Regions from separate parts of the Kocuria sp. GQ42 genome, predicted to be linked through region 1. Evidence: predicted binding sites of a transcription regulator. Region 1 holds the regulator's gene; the other holds the start of a gene.

What was found. The regulator LexA, encoded in region 1, represses DNA repair genes until DNA is damaged. The targets are predictions, from matches to a motif close to TCGAACANNTGTTCGA.
Region 2: the regulator LexA is predicted to act here: its motif matches at 3,157-3,172, upstream of AC6CH6_RS03615 (DNA polymerase III subunit alpha).

Annotation. Positions count from the first base shown of each region.
Region 1 covers NZ_JCAXEN010000002.1:501,167-515,630, forward strand. Annotated here, with positions in the region: gene AC6CH6_RS07745 (ATP-dependent DNA helicase) at 1-1,289, shown strand, start outside; gene lexA (transcriptional repressor LexA) at 1,439-2,218, opposite strand; gene AC6CH6_RS07755 (LysM peptidoglycan-binding domain-containing protein) at 2,563-2,991, shown strand; gene AC6CH6_RS07760 (histidinol-phosphate transaminase) at 3,068-4,171, shown strand; gene hisB (imidazoleglycerol-phosphate dehydratase HisB) at 4,314-4,943, shown strand; gene hisH (imidazole glycerol phosphate synthase subunit HisH) at 4,940-5,707, shown strand; gene AC6CH6_RS07775 (CG2302 family histidine operon protein) at 5,704-5,865, shown strand; gene priA (bifunctional 1-(5-phosphoribosyl)-5-((5-phosphoribosylamino)methylideneamino)imidazole-4-carboxamide isomerase/phosphoribosylanthranilate isomerase PriA) at 5,933-6,685, shown strand; gene AC6CH6_RS07785 (SseB family protein) at 6,682-7,536, shown strand; gene AC6CH6_RS07790 (DUF1844 domain-containing protein) at 7,580-7,990, opposite strand; gene AC6CH6_RS07795 (DUF503 domain-containing protein) at 8,095-8,391, shown strand; gene infC (translation initiation factor IF-3) at 8,755-9,774, shown strand; gene rpmI (50S ribosomal protein L35) at 9,931-10,125, shown strand; gene rplT (50S ribosomal protein L20) at 10,220-10,609, shown strand; gene AC6CH6_RS07815 (TrmH family RNA methyltransferase) at 10,624-11,538, shown strand; gene AC6CH6_RS07820 ((deoxy)nucleoside triphosphate pyrophosphohydrolase) at 11,543-11,995, shown strand; gene AC6CH6_RS07825 (hypothetical protein) at 12,040-12,468, opposite strand; gene pheS (phenylalanine--tRNA ligase subunit alpha) at 12,773-13,843, shown strand; gene pheT (phenylalanine--tRNA ligase subunit beta) at 13,847-14,464, shown strand, end outside.
Region 2 covers NZ_JCAXEN010000001.1:756,331-770,794, reverse strand. Annotated here, with positions in the region: gene AC6CH6_RS03615 (DNA polymerase III subunit alpha) at 1-3,148, opposite strand, end outside; gene AC6CH6_RS03610 (LysR family transcriptional regulator) at 3,494-4,489, shown strand; gene AC6CH6_RS03605 (tartrate dehydrogenase) at 4,617-5,714, shown strand; gene AC6CH6_RS03600 (hypothetical protein) at 5,791-6,366, opposite strand; gene AC6CH6_RS03595 (MOSC domain-containing protein) at 6,622-7,194, shown strand; gene AC6CH6_RS03590 (TIGR03885 family FMN-dependent LLM class oxidoreductase) at 7,233-8,201, opposite strand; gene AC6CH6_RS03585 (fumarylacetoacetate hydrolase family protein) at 8,318-9,157, opposite strand; gene AC6CH6_RS03580 (DUF6504 family protein) at 9,238-9,561, opposite strand; gene AC6CH6_RS03575 (GNAT family N-acetyltransferase) at 9,863-10,366, shown strand; gene AC6CH6_RS03570 (pyridoxamine 5'-phosphate oxidase family protein) at 10,491-10,910, opposite strand; gene AC6CH6_RS03565 (SOS response-associated peptidase) at 10,907-11,743, opposite strand; gene AC6CH6_RS03560 (lipoyl protein ligase domain-containing protein) at 11,782-12,498, opposite strand; gene AC6CH6_RS03555 (nucleosidase) at 12,543-13,112, opposite strand; gene AC6CH6_RS03550 (MsnO8 family LLM class oxidoreductase) at 13,245-14,252, opposite strand; gene AC6CH6_RS03545 (Rieske (2Fe-2S) protein) at 14,313-14,464, opposite strand, start outside.

The sequences.
Region 1 (14,464 bases):
TGCCCGAGCACGACGTCGTGGTCATCGACGAGGCCCACGAGCTCCAGGACCGGGTGACGGGCGCCGTCACCGGACAGCTCTCCGCGGCGATGGTCCGCTCGGCCGCCGCGTCCGCGCGCAAGCACACCTCCGCGAGCCCCGACTCGCTCACCGCCGGGGCCGCCAACCTCGAGGCCGCCCTGATGGGTGCCCCCGCCGAGCTGCTGCACCGAGGCCTCGGGGACGCCCAGGCGGCGGCCGTGGCCCAGATCCGGGACGCCGCCCGCACCGTGATGACCGAGTCCAAGGCCGGTCCCGGGGAGAAGGACGGGGACGCCGGCCGGCAGATGGCCCGCTCCCGGGTGAGCGACGTCCTCGACCTGGCCGAGCGGATCCTCGCCGCCGAGGAGCACCGCGAGGTGCTGTGGATCTCGCGGCAGGGCGGCTGGGAGCCGGGCCGCGGCTACGTGCCCGCGGAGGACACCGACCCGGCGACCCTGCACGTGGCCCCGCTCAGCGTGGCCGGCACCCTGCGGGAGGGGCTCTTCGACGGGCGCACCGTGGTCCTCACCTCCGCCACCCTGTCCGTCGGCTCGTCCTTCGACTCCGCCGCCGGCGCCCTCGGCCTGCGGGGCGAGGGCGCCCCGCGCTGGGAGGGCGTGGACGTCGGCAGCCCGTTCGACTACCCGAAGCAGGGCATCCTCTACCTCGCCAAGCACCTGGAGAAGCCCGGCCGCCGGCTCACGGAGGCCCAGCTGGACGAGATGCTGGCCCTGCTGGAGGCCTCCAGGGGTGGGGCCCTCGGGCTCTTCTCCTCCCGCCGGGCGGCGGAGGAGGCGGCCGAGGCGCTGCGCGGGCGCACGGAGCTGCCGATCCTGTGCCAGGGGGAGTCCTCGCTCGCGGGGCTCGTCCAGGAGTTCACCGACGACCCGTCCACGAGCCTGTTCGGCACGATGAGCCTGTGGCAGGGCGTCGACGTCCCGGGGGCCTCGTGCCGGCTCGTGATGATCGACCGGATTCCCTTCCCGCGCCCGGACGACCCGCTGGCGAGCGCCCGCAGCCGCGCCGCGGAACGGGCCGGCGGCAACGGGTTCATGTCCGTGTCCGCGACGCACGCGGCCGTGCGGCTCGCCCAGGGGGCCGGGCGGCTCATCCGCGCGGGCGGGGACCGGGGCGTCGTGGCGATCCTGGACTCCCGGATCGCGACCGCCCGCTACGGCGGCTTCCTCCGCGGGTCCCTGCCGCCGCTGTGGACCACCACGGACCGCCAGGTGGTGCTCGGCGCCCTGCAGCGGCTCTCCGTGGGCTGAGCACGTCCGGCGGACGCCCGGGGTCTGCCCGGACCGCGCCGGCCCCGCACGGGGTCCGGACAGCAGGGTGTGCGGACGGCGGCCGGCCCGGACGGCAACGGGCCCCCCGCCGGCGGCGGAGGGCCCGGGTGCCGGGGGCGTGCGGCGGCTCAGAGGCTGCGCAGCACCGAGACGACCTTGCCCATCACGGTGGCGTGGTCGCCGAGGATCGGCTCGTAGCGCGTGTTCTGCGGCAGCAGCCATGTGTGGCCGTCCCGCTGGCGGAAGGTCTTGACCGTGGCCTCGTCGTCGAGCAGGGCGGCCACGATGTCCCCGTTGTCGGCGGCGCTCTGCCGGCGCACCACCACCCAGTCGCCGTCGCAGATCGCGGCGTCGATCATCGAGTCGCCCTTGACGCGCAGCATGAACAGCTCGCCGTGCCCGACCAGCTGGCGGGGCAGAGCGAGGACGTCCTCCACGGACTGCTCGGCCGTGATCGGCCCGCCGGCGGCGATGTGGCCCACCAGGGGGACCATCGTCACGTCCGCCGAGGTGGACAGCTCGGCCACGGCGTTCTGGGCGGCCGGACGAGCGGTCCGGCCCGCCGGTGCCGCCGGGGCCTCCTGCGACGGCTCGGCGGACTCCGCCCCGGCGGTCCCGCGCAGCTGCAGGGGAGTGAGCACCTCCATGGCCCGCGGGCGCTTGGGGTCCCGGCGCAGATAGCCCAGCTTCTCGAGCTGGGCGAGCTGGTGGGTGACGCTGGAGAGCGAGGCCAGGCCCACGAGGTCCCCGATCTCCCGCATGGACGGCGGATAGCCGTGCTCGGCGATGGAGCGCTGGATGGCCTCGAGGATGGTGCGCTGGCGCACGGTGAGCCCGCGGCTGCGCGAGCGCGCCCCGGGGCGGGCGCCCCGGGCGCGGGGCTCCTCGGGGGTGGGGGGCTGGGCCATGGGAGCGTCGTCCTTTCCCGTCCGGCTGCAGGTGCCGCAGCCGGTCTGCGCGGTCCCGGTTCCGATGTCGGACCCGGGTGGTTCGATAGGTCCCGGTCGGCAGGCGCAGGGGGTCCGCAGCGCGCGCCGGCCGGGGGCCCGAACCTGTCCTCAGCCTAGGCGACACGCCGTGTGTGTTCAAACATATGTACGACCCGCTGTCGACAGCATTCGCAGACACGTGCTAGACATGGGTCATCGGTATTCGAAAGTATGTTCGATCGAATGGAGGCCCGCGAGGGTCGTCGACCGGACCGGTGTTCGAGATCGCCCGCTCCGTGCGGGAACGTCAAGGAGTTCATGTCATGAGTGCCAGTGCCACCCTCACCGCCGTCGTCACCCGCCGCCGCGAGTCCGCAGGATCCGCCCGGGGGCTCGGCCGTGCGCTCCGGCGGGCCCGTCCCGCCCGCTCCGCGTCCCGCACCCCGCTGACCCTGACCCGCCGCGGCCGCCTGGTGTTCCTGGGGCTGCCCGTCCTGGCCGGCTCCGCCGCCCTGGTGGTGCTCGCCGTGATCTTCCTCGTCCCCTCGACGGCCACGGCCACGAGCGCACCCGTCCCGGGCTCCGGGACCGAGCAGACCACCGTGTTCCCCGGGCAGAGCCTGTGGGAGCTCGCCGTGGCGGCCGACCCGGACCGGGACCCGCGGGAGGTCATGGACGAGATCGTGGAGCTCAACGACCTGGACAGCTCCGTGCTCGTGGCCGGCCAGCTCCTCGAGGTCCCGGCCGCCTGAGCCGCCCGCCCTATCAGCACGCCCCGCTCTGCACGCCCCGATCTGCACGCGCCGGGCGGAGCACTAAACTGTCCGGGTGACGCAGAACCTGGACCGACTCAACGCCCTCCCGCTCCGCGACGACCTGCGCGGCAAGACGCCGTACGGCGCCCCGCAGCTCGACGTCGCCGTGGCGCTCAACACCAACGAGAACACCCATCCGGTGCCGGCGGACGTGCACGCGGCGATCGTCCGGGAGGTCACCGAGGCGGCCTGGACCCTCAACCGGTACCCGGACCGCGAGTTCACCGCCCTGCGCGAGGAGCTCGCCGCGTACCTCGGCCACGGGCTCGGGCCCGGGAACCTGTGGGCGGCCAACGGGTCCAACGAGATCCTGCAGCAGATCCTGCAGGCCTTCGGCGGCCCCGGCCGCACTCTGCTCAGCTTCGTCCCCACCTACTCGATGTACCCGCTGCTGGCCTCCGGCACGCACACCGGCTTCGTCGCCGGGCAGCGGGCGGCGGACTTCGGCCTGTCCGCGGAGTCCGCGGCCGAGCAGGTGCGCCGGCACCGCCCCGACGTGGTCTTCCTCTGCTCGCCCAACAACCCGACCGGCACCGCGCTGGGCTCGGACGTGGTCACCGCCGTGTACGAGGCGGGGGAGGAGTTCCGCACGGTCGTGGTGGTCGACGAGGCGTACGCGGAGTTCTCCCACGGCGGCACCCCCACCGCGCTCACGCTGCTCGAGGGCCGGCCCCGGCTGATCGTCTCCCGCACCATGAGCAAGGCGTTCGCGCTCGCCGGAGCCCGCCTCGGCTACTTCGCGGCGGCGCCGGAGGTCGCCGACGCCGTGCGCCTGGTCCGGCTGCCGTACCACCTCTCCGCCGTCACTCAGGCCACGGCCCTGGCGGCCCTGCGCCACTCGGAGTCGCTGCTGGCCAACGTGGAGGACATCAAGGTCCAGCGCGACCGGATCGTCGACGAGCTCAAGCGGATCGGGCTGGAGCCGGCCGAGTCGGACTCGAACTTCGTGTTCTTCGGCGGCATGGAGGACTCCCGGGCCGTGTGGGGGGAGCTGCTCGAGGAAGGGGTGCTCGTGCGGGACGTCGGGATCCCCGGCCACCTGCGCGTCACCGCCGGCACCGAGGAGGAGACCACCGCGTTCCTGACCAGCATGGCGCGGATCGTCTCCGGCGGCTGAGAGCCCCGGGGCCGGGTCCTGCCGACCCGGATAGCATGGAGGCAGACCACCACCACCGGGCCCGGGCGCCGCCGCGCGTCCCGGCCCGGACCACCCGCGGCCCACCGACGGCCGTGCCGCGCCCGCGAGGAGTTCCCACCGAATGAGCGACCAGACCACCACCGGCACCCGTGCGCCCCGCCGCGCCGCCCTGGAGCGGCGCACGAGCGAGTCCACGGTGTCCGTCGAGATCGACCTCGACGGCACCGGCGAGAACGACATCGACACCTCGGTGCCCTTCTACGACCACATGCTCACCGCGCTGTCGAAGCACTCCCTGATCGACATGCGGATCCGGGCGACCGGGGACACCCACATCGACGTCCACCACACGGTCGAGGACACCGCGATCGTCCTCGGGGACGCCCTGCGTCAGGCGCTGGGCGAGAAGGCCGGGATCCGCCGCTTCGGCGAGGCCACCGTCCCGCTGGACGAGGCCCTGGCCAACGCCGTGGTCGACATCTCCGGCCGGCCCTACGTGGTGCACACCGGCGAGCCGGAGGGCCAGCAGTACCACCTCATCGGCGGGCACTTCACCGGCTCCATGGTCCAGCACGTCTTCGAGTCCCTGGCCTACCACGCCGGGATCTGCCTGCACGTCACCCTGCTGGCCGGCCGGGACCCGCACCACATCGCCGAGGCCCAGTTCAAGGCCCTGGCCCGCGCGCTGCGCCAGGCCGTGGAGCACGATCCCCGGGTCCGCGGCATCCCGTCCACGAAGGGGGCCCTGTGAGCACCGACGGCACCACCGCGACCGACGGCGCCGCCCGGCCCACCGTCACGGTCCTCGACTACGGCGCCGGCAACGTGCGCTCGGCCGTGCGCGCCCTCGAGGCCGCCGGCGCGGACGTGGTGCTCAGCGCCGACCCCGAGGCGGTGCTCGACGCCGACGGCCTCGTGGTCCCCGGCGTGGGCGCGTTCGCCGCCGTCATGGACGGTCTGCGCTCCGTGGACGGGCTGCGCCTGATCGGCCGCCGCCTCGCCGGAGGACGGCCCGTGCTGGGCATCTGCGTGGGCCTGCAGGTCCTCTTCGACTCCGGGGTGGAGCACGGCCGGCAGACCGAGGGCATGGGCGAGTGGCCCGGCGTCGTCGAACGGCTGAAGGCCGACGTCGTCCCGCACATGGGCTGGAACACGGTCCAGCCGCCCGAGGGCAGCGTCCTGTTCCGGGGCATCGAGGACCAGCGCTTCTACTTCGTGCACTCCTACGGGGTGCAGGAGTGGGACTTCCCGCAGAGCATCCAGAAAATGCGGCCGCCGCAGGTCACCTGGTCCGACCACGGCGGGCGCTTCATCGCCGCCGTGGAGAACGGGGCCCTGTGCGCCACGCAGTTCCACCCCGAGAAGTCCTCCGAGGCCGGCATCCAGCTGCTGCGCAACTGGCTCGGCACCCTGCCGCGCACGGGACGCCTCGACCACCTCAAGGCCGGCGACCCCCTCGGCGGGGACACCCTGGCCGGCCGGCCGACCCTGGAGAGCCAGGACGGCGCCGCGTGAGCGCGGCCGTCGTCGTCATGGTGCTCGGGGCGTTCGTCGCCGGCGGCGCCATCTCGTTCCACCAGCAGCGCAAGCCGCTGTGGACAGTCGTCCTCCTGGCCGCCGTCGCGGCGGCCCTGGTCGGCTACGGCTGGTACGCCTGGTTCCAGGGCCGCTGAGCCCGGGCCCACCCCGAACGCCCGCACACCCGCACCCGAGCACCCGAGCACCGAGAGAAGAGAACCCATGTCCCTGAGCGAGACCCCCCGCCTCCAGCTGCTGCCCGCCGTCGACGTCGCGGACGGCCAGGCCGTGCGCCTGGTCCAGGGCGAGGCCGGCTCCGAGACCGGCTACGGCGACCCGCTCGAGGCCGCCCTCGCGTGGCAGGAGGCCGGCGCCGAGTGGATCCACCTCGTGGACCTCGACGCCGCCTTCGGCCGCGGCGACAACATCGACGTCCTCCGCCGCGTGGCCGCCGAGCTGGAGCTGAAGGTCGAGATGTCCGGCGGCATCCGCGACGACGCCTCGCTGGAGCGGGCGCTGTCCCTGGACCCCGCGCGGATCAACCTGGGCACGGCGGCCCTGGAGAACCCCGAGTGGACGCAGAAGGTCATCGCCGAGCACGGCGACGTCATCGCGGTGGGCCTCGACGTGCGGGGCACCGTCCTCGCCGCCCGCGGCTGGACCGAGGAGGGCGGGGACCTCTGGGAGGTCCTGGACCGCCTCGAGGAGCACGGGTGCGCCCGCTACGTGGTCACCGACGTCACCAAGGACGGCACCCTCAAGGGCCCCAACCTGGAGCTGCTGCAGGAGGTCGCGACCCGCACCGACAAGCCCGTGGTCGCCTCCGGGGGGATCTCCTCGCTCGAGGACCTCGCCGCCCTGCGCACCCTGGTGCCCTCCGGCGTCGAGGGCGCGATCGTGGGCAAGGCCCTCTACGCTGGCCGCTTCACCCTCGAGGAGGCCCTCGACGTGGCGGGCCGGCCGGGAGCGCGGTGACGGAGCGGCCCCTCCCGGGGCACATCGCCGCCCAGCTCGCGGGCGCGGGCGGCACGGCGGACACCGGCGGCCAGGCCTGGGCCGGGCGCGACCTGGGGGAGGGCACCAGCCACACCCACCGCTTCCCCGACGACGACGGCGCCGCCGCCCCGGCCGTGCTGCAGGCCCTCGAGGACCTGCGCGCGGGGAGGGGGGACGAGGCCGCGGTGGTCGCCGCGCTGGCCGGGACCCGGGTGTTCGTGCCCGTCGTGGCCGAGGTCTCGGCCTCGACCGTGACCGAGGCCGGTCTGGTGGCCGACAAGGAGGCCGACATGGCGCTCGTGTCCCTGCGGGCGGCGGACGGCCGGCAGGTGCTGCCGGTCTTCACGTCCACCGCGGCGCTCGCGGGCTGGCACGCCCAAGCGCGGCCGGTGGCCACGGACGTCCGCCGGGCGGCCGTGGCCGCGGTCAAGGACGGCACCCAGCTGCTGGTGCTCGACCCGGGCGCGGCGCTCCCGTTCGTCGTGCGCCGCCCGGCCCTCTGGGCGCTGGCCCAGGGCAGGACCTGGACGCCCTCCTACCGCAGCGCGGCGGTCGAGGCGGCCGTGCGGCGCTGCGCCGAGGACCTGCCCGGGGTGCTCGGCGTGGGGACGGCCCCCGGCGACGGGGTGGCCGTTCGCGCCGCGGACGAGGCGGTCGTCCGGGGCGGCGGGGCGGGCCCCGAGCTGGCCGTGGTGCTGTCCCTGCGCGCCGGGCTCGACCGGGCGCAGCTGGACGACGTCGTCGCCCGCTTCCAGGCCCGGCTGAGCGTCGAGCCGGCCCTCGCGGAGGACGTGGACTCGATGCAGCTGCGTCTCACGACGGCGGGCTGACCCGGGGAACCCGGATCAGCCCGCGCACTCGTGGTGACGGTCCTCAGGTGACGGGACCCGTGAACCGCTCGCCGGGTCCCTGGCCGGGGGCGTCCGGGTAGCGCGAGGCCTCCCGGAACGCGAGCTGCAGGGTGCGCAGACCGTCGCGCAGCGGAGCGGCGTGCTGCGAGCCGATCTCCGGGGCCGCGGCGGTGACGAAGCCGGCCAGCGCGGTGATGAGCTTGCGCGCCTCGTCGAGGTCCTTGAGCTCCTCCGCGTCCTCGCCGGCGGCGAGACCGCACTTCACGGCGGCGGCGCTCATGAGGTGCACGGCCGCGGTCGTGATGACCTCGATGGCGGGGACCTCCGCGATGTCGCGCATCTGCTCGTCGACGGCGCTGACCGTCTCCTGCGGGATCTCCTGGCCGGACCGTGCGGCGTCGTCGTCGAAGCGGAAGGTGTTCTCGGAAGTCATGGCCCAACTCTGCCACACCGCTGTCCGCCGCCCGGACCGTCCCGGCCCCGCCGGCACTATCCTGCTGGGGAGGCCGGGGACGGCCGGGAGGAGGCGGGGACGCCGTGTGGATCGGGTGGATCGAGTTCGACGTGCTCCTGGGGGACGTGCACTCCCTGAAGGGCAAGCGCTCCGTGGTGCGGCCCCTCGTCGCGGAGCTGCGCCGCCGGTTCCCCGTGACCGCGGCCGAGGTCGGCCACCTGGAGCTCCACCGCCGGGCCCTGGTGGGCACCGCCGTGGTCGCGGCCGACGCCGCCCGCCTCGTCGAGGTCCTCGACGACGTCGAGCGCTTCGTCGCCGCCCGCCCGGAGACGGAGCTGCTCTCGGCCCGCCGGGCCCTGTACAGCACCGAGGACGAGTGACAGCGCGCACGCCCGCCGTTTCCCGAACCGGCGGCCCATGGGCTAGACTGGTCGGCAGTGTGCAAGTGGAGGAGACTCCCACCCGCGCCGGCCACGGTCCCCGATCCGCTCGGACGACCTGCCCACGGCCGCCGGGTCCGCGACGACATCGTCCGCACGACGGCACGGCCGGGAGTTCCCGCGTCCGCTCCGTCACGCAGCGCGCCACCCCCGGGTGGTGCACCGATGAGCCTCCGCTTGCCGACCGCAGCGGGGGCTTTTGTCGTTGCGGACCGGACCGAACCATGAGGTCCCCGGAAACCTCCGGGCGACCACGCAGAACATCAGGAGCACGGCATTAGCGATCCACGTATCAATGACAGAATCCGAGTCCCCGAAGTCCGTCTCGTCGGACCCGCAGGCGAGCAGGTCGGCATCGTCCGCGTCGAGGACGCACTGAGGCTGGCCCGCGAATCGGATCTCGATCTGGTCGAGGTGGCGCCCAACGCCAAGCCGCCGGTGGCCAAGCTCATGGACTTCGGCAAGTACAAGTACGAGGCCGCGGTCAAGGCCCGGGAGTCGCGCAAGAACCAGACGAACACGGTCCTCAAGGAGGTCCGGTTCCGGCTCAAGATCGACACCCACGACTACGAGACCAAGGTCGGCCACGCCAAGCGGTTCCTCGGGGCCGGCGACAAGGTCAAGGCCATGATCCAGTTCCGCGGCCGCGAGCAGCAGCGCCCCGAGATGGGCGTCCGCCTGCTCGAGCGCTTCGCGAACGACGTCGCGGAGGTCGGTGCGGTCGAGTCGAGCCCCCGGGTCGACGGCCGCAACATGGTGATGGTCGTGGGCCCGCTGAAGAACAAGGCCGAGGCCAAGGCCGAGGCGCGCCGCCAGAAGCAGCGCGACGAGGCGAAGGCCGAGAACGAGCGCAAGGCGAAGGACAAGATCGACACGTCCTCCGCGGCGCCCGTGACCCAGTCGATCGGGGACGCGTTCCCGGCCGAGCTGCGCGAACGGGCCGGGCAGGCCGAGGAGCCGGTGCAGCAGCCGGCCCCGGAGCCCGAGGTCCAGGAGCCGGCACCGGCCCCAGAGGTCCCGGAGACGGTGCAGGCCGCCGCCCCCGAGCCCGAGGTCGTCGAGCCCGCGGTCACCGAGCCCGAGGTCGCCGAGCCGGAGGCGCCCGAGGTCGTCGAGACCCCGGCGCCCGAGGTCGCGGAGGCACCGGAGCCCGAGGTCGTCGAGGCCCCGGCGCCGAAGGCCGCCCCGAAGCCGCCGGCCCCGAAGGCCCCGGCGCCCAAGGCCCCGGCGTCCAAGGCCCCGGCGTCCAAGGCCCCGGCCGCGGCGCCGAAGGCCCCCTGGCCCGGTCCCAAGCCGGGAGCCAAGCCCGGGCCCCAGGCCTGAGCGGCGCACGACCTTCCGCGCGAGCGGAGCAGAACTGACAGCGCCCCGCGGCGCGCAGCCGGTCCCGGCTGCGCCCAGGGGCACCGTGGAGGTGCGGCGGACGTCGCCGTGCCCTCCGGTGGCCACCACCGGAAGAAACGCAAGGAGAGCGGCCACATGCCGAAGATGAAGACCCACAGCGGGGCGAAGAAGCGCTTCAAGCTCACCGGTACCGGCAAGGTGAAGCGCCAGCAGGCCAACCGCCGCCACTACCTGGAGCACAAGTCCTCGCGGCTGACCCGCCGCCTGGCCTCCGACCAGATCGTGGCCCCCGGCGACGCCAAGGTCATCAAGAAGATGCTGGGCAAGTAGTCCCCACCGCATCCCCCGGGGAGTCCGACTCCCCGCCCCGCACAGATTTGACCTCCCGGCCGCGCGGCCGGGACCGAAGTGAAGGAGTACACACGTGGCACGTGTGAAGCGGGCGGTCAACGCCCACAAGAAGCGCCGAGAAATCCTCGAGCAGGCCTCCGGCTACCGCGGCCAGCGCTCGCGCCTGTACCGCAAGGCGAAGGAGCAGGTCACCCACTCGTTCGTCTACAGCTACAACGACCGCCGGAAGCGCAAGGGCGACTTCCGCCGGCTGTGGATCCAGCGCATCAACGCCGCGGCCCGCGCCAACGGCCTGACCTACAACCGCTTCATCCAGGGCCTCAAGGCTGCCGAGGTGGAGGTCGACCGCCGGATGCTCGCCGAGCTGGCCGTGAACGACCAGCAGGCGTTCGCCGGTCTGGTCGAGATCGCGAAGAACGCCCTGCCGGAGGACACCTCCGCGCCGCGCGAAGCCGCCGCCTGAGCACAGTCGGAGCAGTGAACCTCACGGAGCGCCTGGCCGCCCAGCCGATGTCCAACCCCCGAGCCGATCGGGTCAGGGACGTCGCGGGACTGGCCGGGCGCTCCGCGCGTTCCAAGCGCGGGCTGTTCCTCGCCGAGGGCCCGCAGAACGCCCGCGAGGCCCTCGCCCGGCACCCGGAGTCCCCGTGCGTGGACGCCGTCTACGTCACCGAGGACGCCCTGGGCCGCCACCCGGACATCGCCGCCCTCCTCGAGCGCGTGGCCGAGGACCGCTCCGTGTTCGTGCGCCTCGTGACGCGGGAGGTCCTCGCCGCGATGAGCGACGCGGTGACCCCGCAGGGCGTCGTCGTCGTGTGCCGCCCCCTCGACGCGGACCTCGGGGCCGTGCTCGCCGCCCGGCCGCGGCTCGTGGCCGTGCTCGCCCGGGTCCAGGACCCCGGCAACGCCGGCACCGTGCTGCGCGCGGCGGACGCCGCCGGCGCGGACGCGGTGGTGCTCACCGCCGGCAGCGTGGACGTCTACAACCCCAAGACCGTGCGCTCGACCGCCGGCTCCCTCTTCCACCTGCCCGTCGTCGTGGGCGCCGACCTGCCCGCGCTGCTCGAGGCCGCCCGCGCCGCCGGATGCGGCGTGCTGGCCGCCGACGGCCACGGGGACGTCGACCTCGACCGCCTCCAGGACGCCTCCGCCGCCCGGGCCGCCGGCGCGGACGGGGTCGACACCGCCTACGACCTGGCGCGCCCCACCGTGTGGCTCTTCGGCAACGAGGCCCGGGGACTGTCCGAGGAGGAGAAGGCGCTGGCCGACCACCGCGTCGCCGTGCCGGTGCACGGCCGGGCGGAGTCCCTCAACGTGGGCACCGCCGCCACCGTGTGCCTCTACGCCTCGGCCCGGGCCCAGCGGCGCCCCGGCGCCGGGGACGGGCACTGAGCCCGTGACCGCACCGCTGCCCGCCGCCTACCGCACCCAGGTGGTCGGCGCCGCCCTCCTCGACGACGCCCGCCGCCCCACGGCCTTCCTCGCCGCCCAGCGGGCCTACCCCGAGGCCCTGCGGGGCCTGTGGGAGTTCCCCGGCGGCAAGCAGGAGCCGGACGAGAGCTGCGAGCAGGCCCTGGTGCGGGAGTGCGCCGAGGAGCTCGGCGTGGACGTCCGGCTGCTCGCGGAGGTGCGCGGACCGCACGCCCAGGGCTGGCCGCTCAAGGACACCGCGGCGATGCGGGTCTGGACGGCCGTGGCCGCCGGCGGCGACCCCCGGCCCGCGGTGGGGGAGGACCACCTGGCCGTGCGGTGGCTCCCGCTCGACGACCCCGCCGCCGCGCTCGAGCTCCCCTGGATCCCGGCCGACCTGCCGATCGTGCACGCCCTGCTGGACCACCTGCGGGGCTGAGCCGGTCCGTGCCGGCCGGAGCGGGTCAGGTGGCGGCGCGCCGGTCAGCCGTGGTGCCGGGGGCCAGGGACGTAGCCGCCGTCGGCGAGACCGGCCCCGATCTCGAAGGGGTTGCGGTGCGCCGGGTGCCCGCAGCGCAGCACCGACCACCCCGCGGCCAGGAGGTAGGCCGGCAGGAAGGGCAGGCCCAGCCACTGCGCCCACTGGGTCGCGTGGCGGGACTCGTGAGCCACGAGCCGGGGGCGGGTCGCGACGTCGTCGATCCCGGCGCGGAACAGGACCACGTTGCCCACGGTGAACGCCCCGGCCCGGGGCAGCCGGGGCCGGTAGCCGAAGCCCAGGAGCAGCCCCTCCGGGCCGTGGATCACCTTGGTCCGGGAAGTCGCGGCGACCAGCAGCCCCAGCGGGGTGGACAGGTTCGCCATGTTCCACACCTGCCGCAGGCGCGCCGCCCGGCTCAGTTCGCTTGTCATGGCGCCAGCCTAGATCCGCTCGGCGCACCCCGTCCGGGTCGACGATCGCCACGCCTGCGATCACCCGGGCACGGAAGCAGCGGGGCAGTGCTGGCACTCCTCCGCGCCGGACCGCGCCGCGCTCCGGTACCACCGGGTCGTCGACGTGCCGGAGCAGCGGTGGGCGGACCCTGCGGCCCGTGCCATAGACTGGAACACGCCCGTGATCCGTGCCGATCCGGGCTTTCCCGTGCTCCATGTCCCACGGACCGTGGGACGGCGTGCGCGGACGACACCGTCCCCGAGCCGAAGAAGTCGCCAGCTGATGTCTGAACTGCCACCCGAGACCGCCCCGAGCGGCGCGGTCGACCCGACCGACGAGGCCGCGGTCGCCGCGGCCGTGGAGGCGGCCCTGGCCGCCGTCGGAAACGCCCAGGACCTCGACGAGCTCAAGGAGGTCCGGCTCGCTCACGCGGGGGACCGGTCCCCGCTGGCGCTGGCCAACCGGCAGATCGGCTCCCTGGACAAGTCGCAGAAGTCCGCGGCCGGCAAGCTGGTCGGCCAGGCCCGCGGCCGCGTCAACCAGGCGGTCGCCGCCCGCACCACGGTGCTGGAGGAGGAGCGGGACGCCCGGATCCTCGTCGAGGAGGCCGTGGACGTCACCGCCGCCGGCCGGCGCCGGCGCCTGGGCGGGCGGCACCCGCTGACCAACCTCATGGAGCGCGTCGGCGAGACGTTCGTGGCCATGGGCTGGGAGGTCGCCGACGGACCCGAGGTCGAGTCCGAGTGGTACAACTTCGACTCCCTCAACTTCAAGCCGGACCACCCCGCCCGGGAGCTGCAGGACACGTTCTTCGTGGACCCGCCCGGGGCGCACCTCGTGCTGCGCACGCACACCTCGCCGGTGCAGATGCGCACGCTGCTCAGCCGCGAGCTGCCGGTCTACGTGGTCGTCCCGGGGCGCACCTACCGCACCGACGAGCTCGACGCCACGCACACCCCGGTCTTCCACCAGGTCGAGGGTCTGGCCGTGGACAAGGGGCTGTCGATGGCCGACCTCAAGGGCACGCTCGAGCACTTCGCCCGGCAGATGTTCGGCCCGGAGGCGAAGATCCGGCTGCGGCCCAACTACTTCCCCTTCACCGAGCCGTCCGCCGAGCTGGACGTGTGGCACCCGAACGCCAAGGGCGGGCCGCAGTGGATCGAGTGGGGCGGCTGCGGCATGGTCCACCCGAACGTGCTGCGCGCGGCCGGCATCGACCCCGAGGTCCACTCGGGCTTCGCGTTCGGCATGGGCATCGAGCGGACCCTGATGTTCCGCAACAACGTCCCCGACATGCGCGACATGGTCGAGGGCGACGTCCGCTTCAGCGAGCACTTCGGGATGGAGATCTAAGACATGCGAGTTCCTTTGTCATGGCTGCGCGAGCACGCCCCCGTCCCGGCGGACGCCACCGCCGAGGACGTCCTGGCCGCCCTGGTGACGGTGGGCCTCGAGGAGGAGGACGTGCACCGTCCCGCGGACCACCTGAAGGGCCCGGTCGTGGTCGGCCAGGTGCTGTCCAAGGAGCCGGAGACCCACTCCAACGGCAAGACCGTCAACTGGTGCACCGTCCGCGTGGTCCCCGAGGGCCAGGAGCAGACCCTGACCGGCGAGGGCATCGACCCCTCCGGCGTGCAGGGCGTGATCTGCGGGGCCCACAACTTCGAGGTCGGGGACAAGGTCGTCGTGACCCTGCCCGGCGCCGTCCTGCCCGGGGACTTCAGGATCTCGGCGCGCAGGACCTACGGCCACACCTCCGCCGGGATGATCGCCTCCGTGCGCGAGCTCGGCATCGGCGAGGACCACGACGGCATCCTGGTGCTCTCGACCCTCGGCCTGGACCCGGAGCTCGGCACGGACGTCCTCGAGCTGCTCGGCCTCCACGACGAGGCCGCCGAGATCAACGTGACCCCGGACCGCGGCTACGCGTTCTCGATCCGCGGCGTGGCCCGCGAGTACTGCCACGCCGTGCAC
Region 2 (14,464 bases), on a different contig from region 1:
TGACGAAGACCACCCGCCGGCCGCTGCGCATGGGCGGGGTCATGGTCGAGACCCGCACCCCCGCCACGAGCACCTCGGACCGGTTGCGCAGCTCCAGCAGCCGCTCCGCGGGCGTGACCCCGAGCTCGCCGAGCAGGGGCGCCCAGCTCTCCAGCAGGTGCGCCGAGACGTCCACCGCGAGCAGGTCCAGCTCGGTGCGGACCTTCTCCGCCAGGGTGGGCTCGGGGCGCTCCGCGGGCAGGGCGCGCAGCTCGAGGTCCCCGAGCGGAAGGGCCAGCTGCCCCTCGACCTCCCCGTCCGGCCGGGCGGGCCGGCCGCTGTCCGCCCGGATCCGCAGGGCGTGCACCAGGTCGGCGCGGGAAGCGGGACCGCCGGAGCGGCGCAGCAGGCCGTCGAAGGCCCCCACGGCGGCGAGGCGCTCGAGGGTGCGCCGGGCCGGACGGGCCCGCTGCCGCAGCTCGGCGAGCGAGGCGTAGGGCTGCCCCGCCACGATCCGGCGGACCTCGGCCCGGGAGACCCCGTGGATCCCGGTGAGGGCCAGGCGCACGCCCAGGCGGGCGGGGTCGTCGTCGAGCCGTTCCACGCGGTAGTGCTCGTCGGAGCGGTTGACGTCCACGGGCAGGACGGGGATGCCCATCCGCCGCGCCTCCCCCACGAGCAGGCGCTTGGGGTACATCCCGGGATCGTGCTCCCACAGCCCCGCGAGGAACGCCTCCGGGTGGTGGGCCTTCAGCCACGCGGACTGGTAGGTGGGCACCGCGAACGCCGCTCCGTGGGCCTTGCAGAAGCCGAACGAGCCGAACGCCGCCAGGGTCTCCCAGACCCGGTCCACCACGTCCAGGGGGTAGTCCCGCGCCCGGGCCCGCTCGCGGAAGAACTCCTCCACCTCGAGCTGGCGCTCGGAGCCCAGCCGGCGGCGCAGCTCGTCGGCCCGGGCGAGACCGCACCCGGTGAAGGTGTCGAGGATGCGCAGGACCTGCTCGTGGAAGACGGTCACGCCGTGGGTCTCGGCGAGGATCGGGTCGAGGGACGGGTGGATCGAGACGGGCGCGGACCAGCCGTGGCGGTGCTCCAGGTAGGGGCGCACCATGTCCGAGTGCATGGGCCCGGGACGGAACAGGGAGATGTCCACGATGAGGTCGCGGAAGCTCGTGGGCGCCATCTTGCCGATGAGCTCGCGCTGGCCCGGGGACTCGATCTGGAAGCACCCCAGGGTGTGGGTCGAGCGGATGAGCTCGAACGTCCTCCCGTCGTCCACGGGGATCGCCTCGAGGTCCAGGCGGGGCCGGTCCGGGTGGGTGCGGGCCACCTCGTCGACGGCGTGGGCGAGCGCCGACTGCATCCGCACGCCGAGGATGTCGAGCTTGAGCATGCCCATGGGGTCCATGTCGTGCTTGTCGAACTGGCTCATGGGCATCCCCGTCCCGCTGGACTGCACCGGCGTGCGGTCCAGGAGGCTCAGGTCCCCCAGGATCACCCCGCACGGGTGCATGGAGATGTGCCGGGGCAGCCGGTCCAGGCGCTCGGTGAGGTCCACGAGGAGGTCGAGCTGCTTCTCCTGGGCCACCTGCTCGGCGAAGTCCCGCAGCTCCGGCTGGCGGGCGATGGTCTCCCGCAGCGCCGAGGCCGGCAGGTGCCACAGCTGCTTGGCGGCACCGTCCACGGTCTCGGGGTCGATGCCGAGCGCCAGCCCGGCGTCCCGGACGGCGCCGCGGGCCCGGTAGGCGTTCTGCATGCTCATGAGACTCACCCGTTCGGGGCCGAAGCGCTCGAAGATCCGCCGGTAGACGCGGTGGCGCTCGGCCGACTCGACGTCGATGTCGATGTCCGGGAGGGTCGAACGGTCGTTGGAGAGGAAGCGCTCGAAGAGCAGCTCGTGCTCGAGCGGGTCCACCTGGGAGACGTCGAGCAGATAGTTGACGAGCGAGGACACCCCCGAGCCGCGGGCGGCGTGGCGGACCCCCATCTGCCCGATCATCGCGGAGACCTCGGCCACGGTGAGGAAGTAGGAGGCGAAGCCGAGGTCCTCGATCACCCCCAGCTCCTGCTCCAGCCGGTCCCGCACGGCCCGCCTCGCGCGGCGGCCCGGGTAGCGGCGGCCCAGTCCCGTCTCGCACCGGGCCCGCAGCTCCGCGGGCGCCGGCCGGTCCAGGCCCAGCACGGAGGCCTCGGGCACCACCGGCCGCCCCCAGCCGCAGTCGGCCACCGGGTCCAGCCGGCACCGGTCGGCCACCCGCTGGGTGCCCGCCAGCAGGGCCGAGGTCCCGGCGACGCCGAGGTCCGCGGCCCGGGCGATCTCCGCGGCGAGCGCGCGCATCTGCCGGGCGGACTTGAGCCAGCCCTGGCCGTTGGGCTGCAGCGGCTCCGGCGCCGCCGTCCGCCGGGACGTCCCGGTCCGTCCGGCGCCCCTGCCGCCGGGGGCGTGGCCGGCGCGCGCCCCGAGGGTCTCGAGCGGGGTGAGGGCGCGGGCGGCGTCGAGGACGTCGGCGGTGGCGGCCTCGGCGGGGGTGGCGTAGCGCACCGCGTTGGTCAGCACAGGGGTCAGCCCCGCCTCGAGGGCGGCGCGCAGCATCCGGGCCGCGTGGGAGGTGCTGCACGCCGTGCCGGGGGCGGCGAGGTGCGAGACCACCTCCACGGCGAGCGCCGGTGCGGGGAGCAGGGCCCGCCAGCGGGCCAGGGCGGCGCGCCCGGTGCGGTAGCGGCGGGCCGCGAGCTCCTGCCCGACGTCGGAGGCGGGCCCGAGCAGGACGGTCAGGACCGGCTCCCCGTGCCGGGGCGAGTGTGCGGAGGCCGCGATCTCGGCGGCGGTCACCCCGGGCGGGCCCGCTGCGGCGTGGGCGGTGGAGACGAGCCGGCACAGGGCGGCGTAGCCCGCACCGGCGGTGCCACCGGCCGCCAGGACCACCACGCGGCCGAGGGCGCGCTCGCGGCCGGGGTCCAGCAGGGCGAGGTCGACCCCCAGGACCGGGTCGATGCCGTGCTCCCGGCACGCGCCCAGGTGCTTGATCGCGCCGTAGAGCCCGTCCCGGTCGGTGCAGGCGAGCGCGTCCGCGCCGTCCGCCGCGGCGGCGGCCGCCAGGACGGCAGGCCGGCTGACCCCGAAGTGGGCGCTGAAGGCGGTGGCGACGTGCAGGTGCGGAAAGCTCACGCCCCCATTCGAATACGTGTTCGAATCTTAAGTCAATTGCAAACTGCCGAGGCCGCGAGAATCCCGGCTCCTGGGCGTCCGTCGCGGCGCACGCGGGCCCGGGACGACGCCGAGCCGGGCGGGACACGATCCGCCCACGGCCCGCAGGGGCGCCGCGCACGGGGACGCCCTGGTTCCAGGACGGGGGAGGCCGCACTTCTGTGGCATGTTGTTTCCTGCACCCACGGGCAGGACCGAGGGGTCCGCACCCCCGGGGCGGGTCGGGGCCGCACGGACGCGGCCCCACGGCAGGACGGGGCGGTCGGGCCCGTACGCCCCGCCGCACGGACGCAGGAGGAGACGACGATGGACGTCCGGCAGCTCACGTACTTCCTGGCCGTGGTGGACCACGGCGGCTTCACCCGGGCCGCGGAGCAGCTGCTCATCGCCCAGCCCTCCCTGTCCCAGACCGTCAAGGGCCTCGAGCGGGAACTGGGGGTGCCGCTGTTCCACCGGATCGGGCGGCGGGTGGTGCTCAGCGAGGCCGGCGAGGAGCTGGTGGGCCCGGCCCGGGTGGTGGTCCGGGACCTGGAGGCCGCCCGGGCCGCCGTCGACGACCTGCGCGGGGTGCGCAGCGGCCGCCTGGACGTGGTCGCCATGCCCTCCCCCGGCGTCGAACCGCTCACGTCGATGATCGCCGCCTACGCGCGGGCCCACCCGGCCGTGACGGTCAGCGTGGACGCGGCCTTCACCCCCGAGGAGGTGGCCGACGCGGTGCGCACCGGCCGCGCCGAGATCGGCGTCCTGGGCTCGGAGCACCCGTTCCGCTCCGCCGAGGTCGAGGTGATGCACCTGGGGCAGCAGCCCCTGGTGCTGATCGTGGCACCGCAGGCGGACACCTTCGGTGGCGGGGACGCCATCCGCCGGGAGGACCTGGCCGGGCACCGGGTGGTCGTCTCCCAGCAGGGCTCGCTGATGCGGCGGCTGGTCGACGACGCCCTGGCCGGCGGGGTGCCGGTCGAGATCGCCGCCGAGGTCGCCCACCGCACCTCGGTCCTCCCGCTGGTGCTGGCAGGGGTCGGGCACGCGGTGCTGCCCTCCTCCTGGACCCCGCTGGCACGCCAGGCAGGGCTGCGGGTGCTGCGGATCGAACCGGTCACCGTGCTGCACGTGGCCGCGCTCAGCCGCCCGGCGCACCTGACCCCGGCCGCCCGCGCGTTCCTGGCGGTCGCCGCCGAGCACGCGGCCCGGCACGCCGCGGACCACCCCCGGGCACCGGAGCGGGCGGCGCCGGGCCGGGCCGAGGGGGCGGGCCGGCAGGAGGGGACGGCGCCGCAGGACGTGCCGCGGATCGTGTCATAGGGAATCCCTATCCGGGGGATGGGATTCCGGTCTTGGACCTCACGCTGCTCGGAGCGCTCTACTGGAACCCGGTGCCGCGCTGCGCTGCGGACACCACGACCGGAGCACCCGAGAAGGAGAGCACCCCATGGCCGAGCACCAGGTCTTCACGATCGCCTCGATCCCCGCCGACGGCGTCGGCCAGGAGGTCGTCGCCGCCGGCCGCACGGTCCTGGACGCGCTGGCCGCCCAGTCGAACGGGGCGTTCTCCTTCGACTGGACCGAGTTCCCCTGGGGCAGTGCGTACTACGCCCAGCACGGGGTCATGATGCCGGCCGACGGGCTGGAGACCCTCCAGGACTTCGACGCGATTCTTTTCGGCGCCGTGGGGTGGGAGAACGTCCCCGACCACGTCAGCCTGTGGGGGCTGCGGCTGAACATCACCCAGAACTTCGACCAGTGGGCCAACATCCGCCCCGTGCGCTTCCTCCCCGGAGTGGTCTCCCCGCTGCGCAAGGCCGACGACACCGAGCTGGACTGGGTCGTGGTCCGGGAGAACAGCGAGGGCGAGTACGCCGGACTCGGCGGGCGCAACCTCGCCGGCCGGGGTCCCGGCAACGAGGTCGCCGTGCAGTCCTCCCTGTTCACGGAGAAGGGCTGCGAGCGCATCATCCGCTTCGCCTTCGACCTCGCCCGCACCCGCACGGTCCAGAAGGTCTCCAGCGTCACCAAGTCCAACGCCCAGCAGTACGGCATGGTCCTGTGGGACGAGGTCTTCGCCCGCGTCGCCGCCGACTACCCCGACGTGACGACCGAGTCCGTGCTGGTGGACGCGATGAGCGCCAAGTTCGTCCTGCACCCCGAAGAGCTCTCGGTCGTGGTGGCCTCCAACCTCAACGCCGACATCCTCTCCGACCTCGGCTCCGCCCTGGCCGGCAGCCTCGGCCTCGCCGCCAGCGCGAACCTCAACCCCGAGCGGCGGTTCCCCTCGATGTTCGAACCCGTCCACGGCACCGCTCCGGACATCGCCAGGAAGGGCATCGCCAACCCGATCGGCACCATCGCCAGCGCCGCCCTGATGCTCGACCACTTCGGGCTGCACACCGAGGCCCGCCGGGTCGAGGCCGCGATCGAGGCCACCACCGCCGCCGGCCACCTCACCCGCGACATCGGCGGCACCGCCGACACCGACGAGATCACCCGGGCCGTCGTCGACGCCCTGGCCGCCTCCCTGACCTCCGCCTGAGGCTTCCCGTCCCTCCGGCCCCCGCCCCGCCCGGGGCGCCTCCGGGGACCGGCCGGCACCGCGCCGGGCACGGCGGTCAGCGTCCCGTGGCGCAGATCGCCCGCTCGATCAGGGAGGCGCTGCGGCGGTCGACCTCGTCCTCCACGAGCCTGCCGGGCGCCTCGGGGTACCAGCCCAGGTCGTCCCGCACGTCGGCGGAGACCTCGGACCCACCGCCGCGGCGGGCCACCCGGAAGGTGGCCCGCAGGGGCAGGGCCCGCCACCCGAACTCGGAGGCCGTCCCGCGCCGACGGAAGGTGACGTCCGAGCCCACCGACACCTCCACGCAGCACTCCTCGGAGCGGACCGCCGGGCCGAGGTCCTCGAACGCCGTGCGGATCCGCTCGAGGGCCTCCTCCGGGGGCATCGGGCACGTCCACGCCCGGGTCGTGGTGATGCGCGGCCGGTTCGGGGACCGGCGCGCCAGCCAGGGGACGAGGAACCGCTGACCGAGCACCAGCGCGACGACGACGAGCGCCGCCGCTCCGAGCGCGAGCTGCGCCACGGAGATGACGCCCCGGAGGAGGAGCTGGACCACGACAAGGACGACCACGGCCGACCCGGCCGGCCCGGCCAGCCGGTACCGTCCCCCGGCGGAGCGTCTGGCAGACACGCGACCTCCCTCCCCCATCCGGACCACGGTGCCCCGCGGCTGTCCTCCGTCGTTGTCATTCTTGCCCTCGCGCACCCCGGGACACCAGGTGTGCATCCGTAAAGGGGACAGGATCGCGGGCCGCTCCCCGGGTGCAGGGAAGAGCGGGGCGGCGCGGCCCGGCGCCCCCGGTGTCGTCCGCCCTGCCTATGCTGAGGTCCGGCGGCAGCGAGGCGGCGCCGGACCGGCGGCCGCGACGACGGAGGGGTGTGGGGCATGACGGCGACCTATCGGTACGACGTGGAGGTCCTGCACCTGCTCGTGTCCCCGGCGCACGCCTACTTCGGCCGCGCCCGGGACGGCGCGGCGGACGTCCCCACCACCGACGCCGAGCGGGTGGAGCTGGTGGCCGGCAAGGGCGTGGTGGGCGACCGGTTCTTCGGCAAGGCCGCGCACATGGACGCCGCCGTCACCCTGCTCGCCGTCGAGGCGCTCGAGGCCATGGCCGCGGACCTGGGCACGGGCCCCTTCGACCCGCTCCTGACCCGGCGCAACGTGGTCCTCCGGGGCGCCCACCTGGCCCCGCTGCTGGGCGAGGAGTTCGCGCTGGAGTCCCGGGGCGCCCTCGTGCGGCTGCGGGGCGGGCGCCCGGCCCATCCCTGCGCCTGGATGGACCGGGTCCTGGCTCCGGGCGCGCACGCCGCCATGCGGGGGCGAGGGGGCCTGCGCTGCCGGCCGCTGTCCAGCGGCGACCTGCACCGCGGACCGGCCGTGCTGCACAGTCCGGTCCCGCTCGAGCCGGAGCTGGCCGGCGCGGCCGTGCTGCGGCGCCCGTCCCGGCTGCCGTAGCCCGCGCTCCCGGGACCGGCGCCCGGGGCCGCCCCGGATCAGGCCTGCGCCAGCTGGGGCAGCACCGTCCCCCCGAAGGCGTCGAGGAAGCGGCCCTGCTCCTGCCCCACGTGGTGGAGGTAGATCTCGTCGAAGCCGAGGTCGGCGTACTCGTGCAGCCACTGGGCGTGCCGGCCGAGGTCGGCGGAGACGTTGACCGCCCCGGCGATCTGCTCGTCCCCCACGTCCTCCTGGACCGCCTTGCGCAGGTAGTCCTGGGGTGAGGCGAGCTCGGCCATGGTCACGGGGTCGAAGACGTTGGTGCGCCACTGGTCGAGGGCGATCGCGCGGGCCTGCTCCGGGGAGGGCGCCCAGCTCAGGTGCACCTGCAGCGCGGTCCGCCCGGTGCCGCCGGCCTCGCGCCAGGTCTCGAGCATCCGGCGCAGGTCCTCGAGGGGCTGCTGGACGGTGATGAACCCGTCGGCCAGGGGGGCGAAGCGGCGGACCGTCGCCGGGGTGAGCGCGGCCACGCGCAGGGCGGGCAGGACCTCCGGCGGGTCCCAGACCCGGGCGCGGTCGGCGTGGAACGGCTCGCGGCAGGACACCTCCTCGCCCGCGTGCAGCCGGCGGACGGCGTCGAAGCTGCCCTCGAGGAACCGCTGCCGGTGCTCCTTGGCCGGCCAGTCCGGGGTGACGGCCCGCTCGTTGAGCTTCTGCCCGCTGCCCAGGGCGGTCCAGATCCGGCCGGGGAACATGCGGGCGAGGGTGGCCGTGGCCTGGGCGGTGACCACGGGGTGGTAGCGCCGGCCCGGGGCGTGCACGAACCCGAAGGGCAGGTCCGTGGTGGCCAGGGCGGCGCCCAGCCAGGACAGGGCGAACCCGGAGTGGCCCTGGTGCGGCGACCACGGCTCGAGGTGGTCCGAGCACATGGCGGCGCCGAAGCCGGCCTGCTGGGCGTGCCCGACGTCGCGCAGCAGCTGCTCGGGAGGGATCTGCTCGTGGGAGGCGTGGAAGCCGATCGTCGCCATGGGGTCCTCCGGTCGAAGGCGGGAACAGGACAGTGGGATCAGGACAGCGGGATCAGGACAGCGGGATCAGGTCAGCGGGAGAAGGGCGACGGGACCGGGTGGGGACGGGTGCCGGGTCAGCCGGCCGCCGCCCGGAGGTCCTCGGCGGGGGTGCAGACGTTGCGCAGCTCGCCGATGCCCTCGATCTCGGTGACGACCTCCTGGCCGTCCCGCAACCAGATCCGGCGGGGCTTCTGGGCCAGGCCCACGCCGGCGGGAGTGCCGCAGGCCACGAGGTCCCCGGGCTCGAGGGTCAGGAACCGGCTGAGGTACTCGACCAGCTCCACGGCGGAGAAGATCATCCGGTCGGTGCCGGAGTCCTGGTGCCGCACGCCGTCCACGGTGCAGCGGATCGCCAGTCCCGCCTCGGGGTCGATCTCGTCGGGGGTGACCACCACGGGGCCCACCGGGGTGGTGCGGTCGAAGTTCTTGCCCTGGAACCACTCGGAGGTCCGGCCCTGCCAGTCCCGCACCGAGATGTCGTTCATGATGGTGTACCCGGCGATCGCGGCCCGTGCCTGGTCCGGCGTGGCGTGGCGCAGGGGCGAGCCGATCACCACGGTGAGCTCGGCCTCCCAGTCGATCTTCTCGGACTCCTCCGGCATGGCGATGGGGTCGGTGGGGCCGATGAGCGCGGTGGGGTACTTCGCGAAGATCGTGGGGTGCTGCGGGATCTCCTGGCCGACCTCCTCCGCGTGGTCGTAGAAGTTCAGCCCGGCGCACAGGATCTTGCCCGGGCGCAGGACGGGCGTCGCCAGGTCCTCCGGGGCCGGCGCGGGGCCCGGCTCCCCCGGCAGCCGCAGGTCGCCCCCGGCGAGGAGGGCCCCGACGTCGGGGACGGGGAGGTAGACGGTCCGCCCGTCCTCCTGCCGGAAGGCCTGGGTGGTGCCGTCGCGTCGCACGGTGCCGAGTCTCACGGGTGCTCCCTCACGTTCTGCGGTGCGGTCTCCACCGACGATCCTATGCACCTCCGGCGGGACGGTGCACCGCGGCGGCCCTACGCGCAGCGCACCACGCGGATCCCCGAGGCGCTCGTGGCGGCGAGCAGCCGCCAGCGCCCGGTGTCGAGGGTGTGGACGAGCTCGAGGGTCAGCAGCTCGGAGCGGGTGTTCAGCTGCACCTGGACCCGCCACATCTGCTGGTCCACCGCACCGATCCCCCGGTCCTTGGGCAGCCGCGCGTCCTCGGACCACCAGGCGCGGCGCTCGTACCAGCGCACGGGGCCCTGGGCCACCAGGTAGTCCCGCCCACGCCAGTGCACACCCACCGGCACCCCGTCCGTGTCGCAGTCCACGTCGACGCTCTCCGTCAGGAAACCCACGACGGCTCCTCTCTCCCTCGGCCCGGCGCCCGTCCCTGGTGCGCCCTGTTCCCTGGAAGCTAGAACACCTGTACGACACGCTAACCCGGAGGAGCGTGGAAAAGGAACAAGTGTTCCCTTGAAGTTCCCGCTCCGACCTGGCCGTTCACTTTTGCGATCGAGAACGGCGAAGCATGGACAAGCCCAGCGAAATGGATACGCTGAATGCACGGAGGGCCTGCCCTGCGCGGCCCTCCCGGACGTCCCCTGTCCCTCGTCCGCCCCGCCGGAGCAGCCGGCGTCGACCTCACGGAGGCCTTCCATGACCGGAACCATCACGCTGATCGCCCACACCGCGGCGAACGCCAAGAAGCCCGCGGTGAATCTGCGTCCGTCCGGCCCGGAGGACGCCGAGAGCCTCGCCCAGCTCTACTACTCCTCCTACGAGCAGGGCGGGGTCTCCAGCCTGGAGGAGGCCCGCCAGGTGATCCGGGGAGTCTTCGACGGGGAGTACGGGCCCTTCCTGCCCGAGGCCTCGCCGGTGGTGGTCGACGACGACGGGACCGTGGTGGCCGCCGCGCTCGTGCTGTCCCGGCGGGTCGGCGACGACCTCCCCGACGTCCCCTACATCTTCGAGCTGTTCACGGCGGCCTCCCGCCGCCGCCAGGGCCTGGCCGAGCAGCTGGTGCGGTGCGCCATGGGCACCCTCTACGACAACGGCTACGACCAGGTCAGCCTGCGGATCGCCGAGGACAACGCGGCGGCGCTCGCGCTCTACCTGACGCTCGACTTCAACCGCTGGGTCCCCGAGACGGACTACGTCTGAGCCCGGCGGGCGCTCCGGACCGGGGGACGCCGGAGGGGACGCCGGCACGAACAGGGCCCGGCACCAGGCCGTGGAAGAGGCCCGGGACCCGCGATGCGGGTCCCGGGCCTCTTCTGTGACCGGCTCAGAGCGAGAACTCCTCCCGGACGGGGGGATCGGCGGCGATGTCGACGAACCGCGCCCAGCGGGGGCGCACCGCCACGAGCCGGGTGCTGTCCTTGCCCGTGGCCCCCGGGTGCCGGGACTCCAGCACCTCGCCGGCGTCCCGCGCGGCGGAGCCCTCCAGCACGCCGGCCTCGCCCTCGAGCTGGAACTCCTGGCCCGTCCCGGAGACCACCACGAGGGAGACCCGCGGGTCGGCGAGGAGGTTGGCGTACTTGCGGCTGCGCTCGTTCGTGCCGAAGACCAGCCGCCCGTCCCCGAGGGCCGCGAGGTTGATCCACGCGGACTCGGGGCAGCCGGCGCCGCTGTTGGTCGCCACGACCCCGCCGCCGTGGGCGCGGACGAAGTCGGCGACCCGGTCCGCGGGCTCCCGGGGGCTCAGAACAGGCTCCGCTGCGGCTCGACGAGCTCCGGGGAGTTGTTGCGCACGTTGCCGACCGCCGGGCCCACCGGGTCGAGCACCCAGCGGGCGGCCGTGCGGTGCGCCTCGGCCCGGACCAGGTCCACGAGCTGCGGGGCGTCGTCCTCCCCGGGGCGCAGCCAGTCCCCCACGTGCTCGGGCGCCAGCGGGATCGGCATCCGGTCGTGCAGACCGTGCAGCTCCGTGAGCACGGGGTGCTCGTCGGAGGGCTCCGGGGAGTCGGTGGTGAGGATGGAGCAGGACAGCAGCCACGTGCTCCCGCCGCCGTCCCTGCCGGGCTGCAGGGCCGCGGAGTGCAGCTCCGTGCCCTCGGGCACCCGCCACCACTCGTAGATCCCGGCGAACCAGATGGTCTCCTCCGGGTCGGCCGGGTGGACGTAGTAGGGCTGCTTGCGCCCGCCCTTCCCGGCGCCGGGCTCCTTCTTCCACTCGTAGTAGCCGTTGGCCGGGACCGCGCACCGGCGGGCCCGGACCGCCTTGCGGAAGGACGGCTTCTCGAGGACGGTCTCCGAGCGGGCGTTGAACATCTTCGACCCGACCGCCGGGTCCTTGGCCCAGCCCGGGACCAGTCCCCAGCGGGCCACGTGCAGCTCGCGCACCAGCTCCCCGTCGTCGTCCCGGCCGTCCCCGCCGGTGAGGCGTTCCAGGACGATCGGCACGTCGGTGGTGGGCGCGGTGTTCCAGTTGGCCCGCAGCCGCTCGGAGTCGGCCTCGCCCAGGCTCTCGTCCGGGACCGCCCCGGTCGCGGCGACGAGGTCGCCCACGGCCCGGGCGATGACGTAGCGTCCGCACATCTGCTGCCTCCTCGGTCTGCCCGGCCCGCGGCCGGGGCTCAGTCGGTGAGCGGCCCGTACCCCAGGTACCGGGAGTACATGCCGTACACCTTGCGGATCCCGCGCTCGACGTCGGCCACGGTGGTGCCCGGGCGCAGGTCGTCCACGGCCCCGGCGGTGGCCGGGTCCCAGTCCAGGTCGAGGGCCGAGTAGACGTCGGTGAGCACCGAGCGGATGGGCTCGGACTGCTCGACCACCAACACGGTGCTGAAGTACCAGGCGCCCGCGACCACCCGCTGGGCCGTCCCGGCCAGCTTCACCTTCCGGCCCGGGGTCGACGACGACGCCGGGTGCGTCCCGTGCACGCTGTGCTCGCCGGCACAGTACTCGCCCGGGATCTCGCCGACGTCGGCCTCGACCTCGAGCTCCTCCAGGGCGGCCACGATCATGTCGCCGAAGAGCCGGTAGCGGTCCTGGATGCCCGAGGTGGGGTCCTCGGCGGTCTCGAGGTGGTCGATGATCAGGCACCCGCCGTGGTAGGCCGCGGCGCGGCCCCCCACCTTGCGGACCAGGGGCTCGAACCCGCTCTCGCGGGCGGCCCGGGCGGCGTCGGGGAACCCCGGGCGCAGCTCGTCCCGGCGGCCGAAGGCGACCGTGGGGGCCGGTTCGTACAGGCGCAGGACGGGCCCGCTGCGGCGCACGTCGGCGAGGAGGGTCATGGCGCTCTCGTAGTCCTGCTGGGCGCCCAGGGACTCGCGCTGGCGGAGAAGTTTCATGCTGGCCCCAGTCTAGTGGCGGATCCGGACGGTCCTGCGGCAGGTCACGCCCCGGTGATCCCGCTGCCGCGGAACCAGCGCCCCAGGGCCAGGGCGCTGAGCTCGACCTTCTCGGCCCACGCGACCGCCTCCTCGTCGGCGGCGTCGGAGACGTGCTTGACCATCCGCAGCGGCACGCCCAGGTGCCGGCAGGCCACCGCGATCGCCCAGCCCTCCATGTCCACGAGGTCCGCCCGGGCGGCCAGGGCGTCCCGGGCGGGTCCGCCGGCCACGAAGGAGTCCCCGGTGGCGAGCACGGGGCCGTCGCCGCCGAGCTCGATGACGTTGTCCACGGGGATCCCGGCCGCGCGCAGCAGCTCCTCGTCCACGTCCCGGTTGATGATCCGGGAGGGCTCGAGCACCCCGGTCAGCCCGTGCTTCAGGGCGCCGGCGCTGCCGATGTTGAGCACCGTCAGCTCCGCCCGGCGCGCGGGGTCCGGGCAGCGGGTCAGCACCGCCTCGGTGGTGCGCACCGCCGCGGACGACATCCCGACACCGGTCAGGACCAGGTCGATGTCCTCCGGGAAGTACTTGGTCTCCAGGGGGTGGGCGGCGAGAACGAGCAGCTGTGGCACCCCGTCACTCTATCCGCACTCCCCTCCTGCCCCCGCTCCTGCCGCCGAGTCCCCCACCTGGTCGCAAATCCCCATGATCAGACGGGGGGAATTGCGATCAGATGGGGGACTCGGTGGGACGGCGGGGGGAGGTCAGGCCGGGCGGGTGGTGAACAGCGCGGCGAGCCGCCGGTCGGAGTCCGCCTGGGCGTCGAGATCGTGCGCGCCGCCCGTCACGAGCAGCTCGTCCGCCCCGGTGCGCGCGAGCAGCCGTTCCAGCTGGTCCCGGACCTCCGGGGCCGTGCCGTGGACGGAGGCCGTGAGGGTCTCCTGCACGAGGGCCCGCTCCCGGGCCGTGAGCCCGTCCGGCTCCGCGGGCCGCGCGGGCGCCAGGGGCGGGAACTCGCCCCGGGTGCGGGAGGCGGCCAGGGCGCGGGCCTCGGGCAGCAGCAGTTCGCGGGCGGCCGCGCGGGTCCGCGCCACCGCGACGTTCGCCGAGACCACCGCGTAGGGCTCCGGCCACCACGACGACGGGCGGAACTGCGCGCGGTACCGCTCGAGCACCGCGGCGCCGCCGCCGGGGCCCTCGCGGAAGAGCGCCGGGCCGCCGAGCACCACGGCCAGTCCCGCCCGGGCCGCGGTCTCCACCCCGGCGCCGGTCGCCAGGACGAAGACCGGTGTGGCGGCGTGGTTGCGGGGCCGGGCGGTCACCGGGGCCGCGCCGGAGAGGTGCGCGAGCAGCTCGGCCAGGTCGTCCCCGAAGCGGTCCGCGGCCTCCTTGCCGGTGCGCAGCGCGTCCCGGACCGCGGCGGTGAAGCCGAGGGAGCGGCCCACGCCGAGGTCGATCCGGCCGGGGTGCAGGGCCTCGAGGGTGGCGGCCTGTTCGGCGACCACGAGGGGCTGGTGGTTGGGGAGCATGATCCCGCCGGAGCCGATCCGGAGGCGGCGGGTCCGGGCGGCCAGGGCGGCCATCAGCACCGCCGGTGCGGACCCGGCGATCCCGGGCACCGCGTGGTGCTCGGCCACCCAGAACCGGTGGTAGCCCAGCTCCTCCGCACGCTCGGCCCGCTCCAGGACGCGGGCGAGGTCGTCGGCCTCCGTGGAGCCGTCCCGGGTGTTGGCGCGGTCGAGGAGGGAGAGCGGAACGTCGGAGAGGGCCATGGTGCGCACAACCCGGGCGGCGCCGGAAGCATTCCGGGCCGCTGCCGGGGTCCGGGGTGGTCAGGGCCGGCGCCGGACCTGGATCCGTCCCTCCTCGACGCGGGTCTCGTAGCTGGGCTGCGCGGCGGTCGCCGGTCCGCGGACCACGGCGCCGTCCGCGAGCCGGAAGGTGCTGCCGTGCCAGGGGCAGGTGACGCAGCCGCCGTCGACCG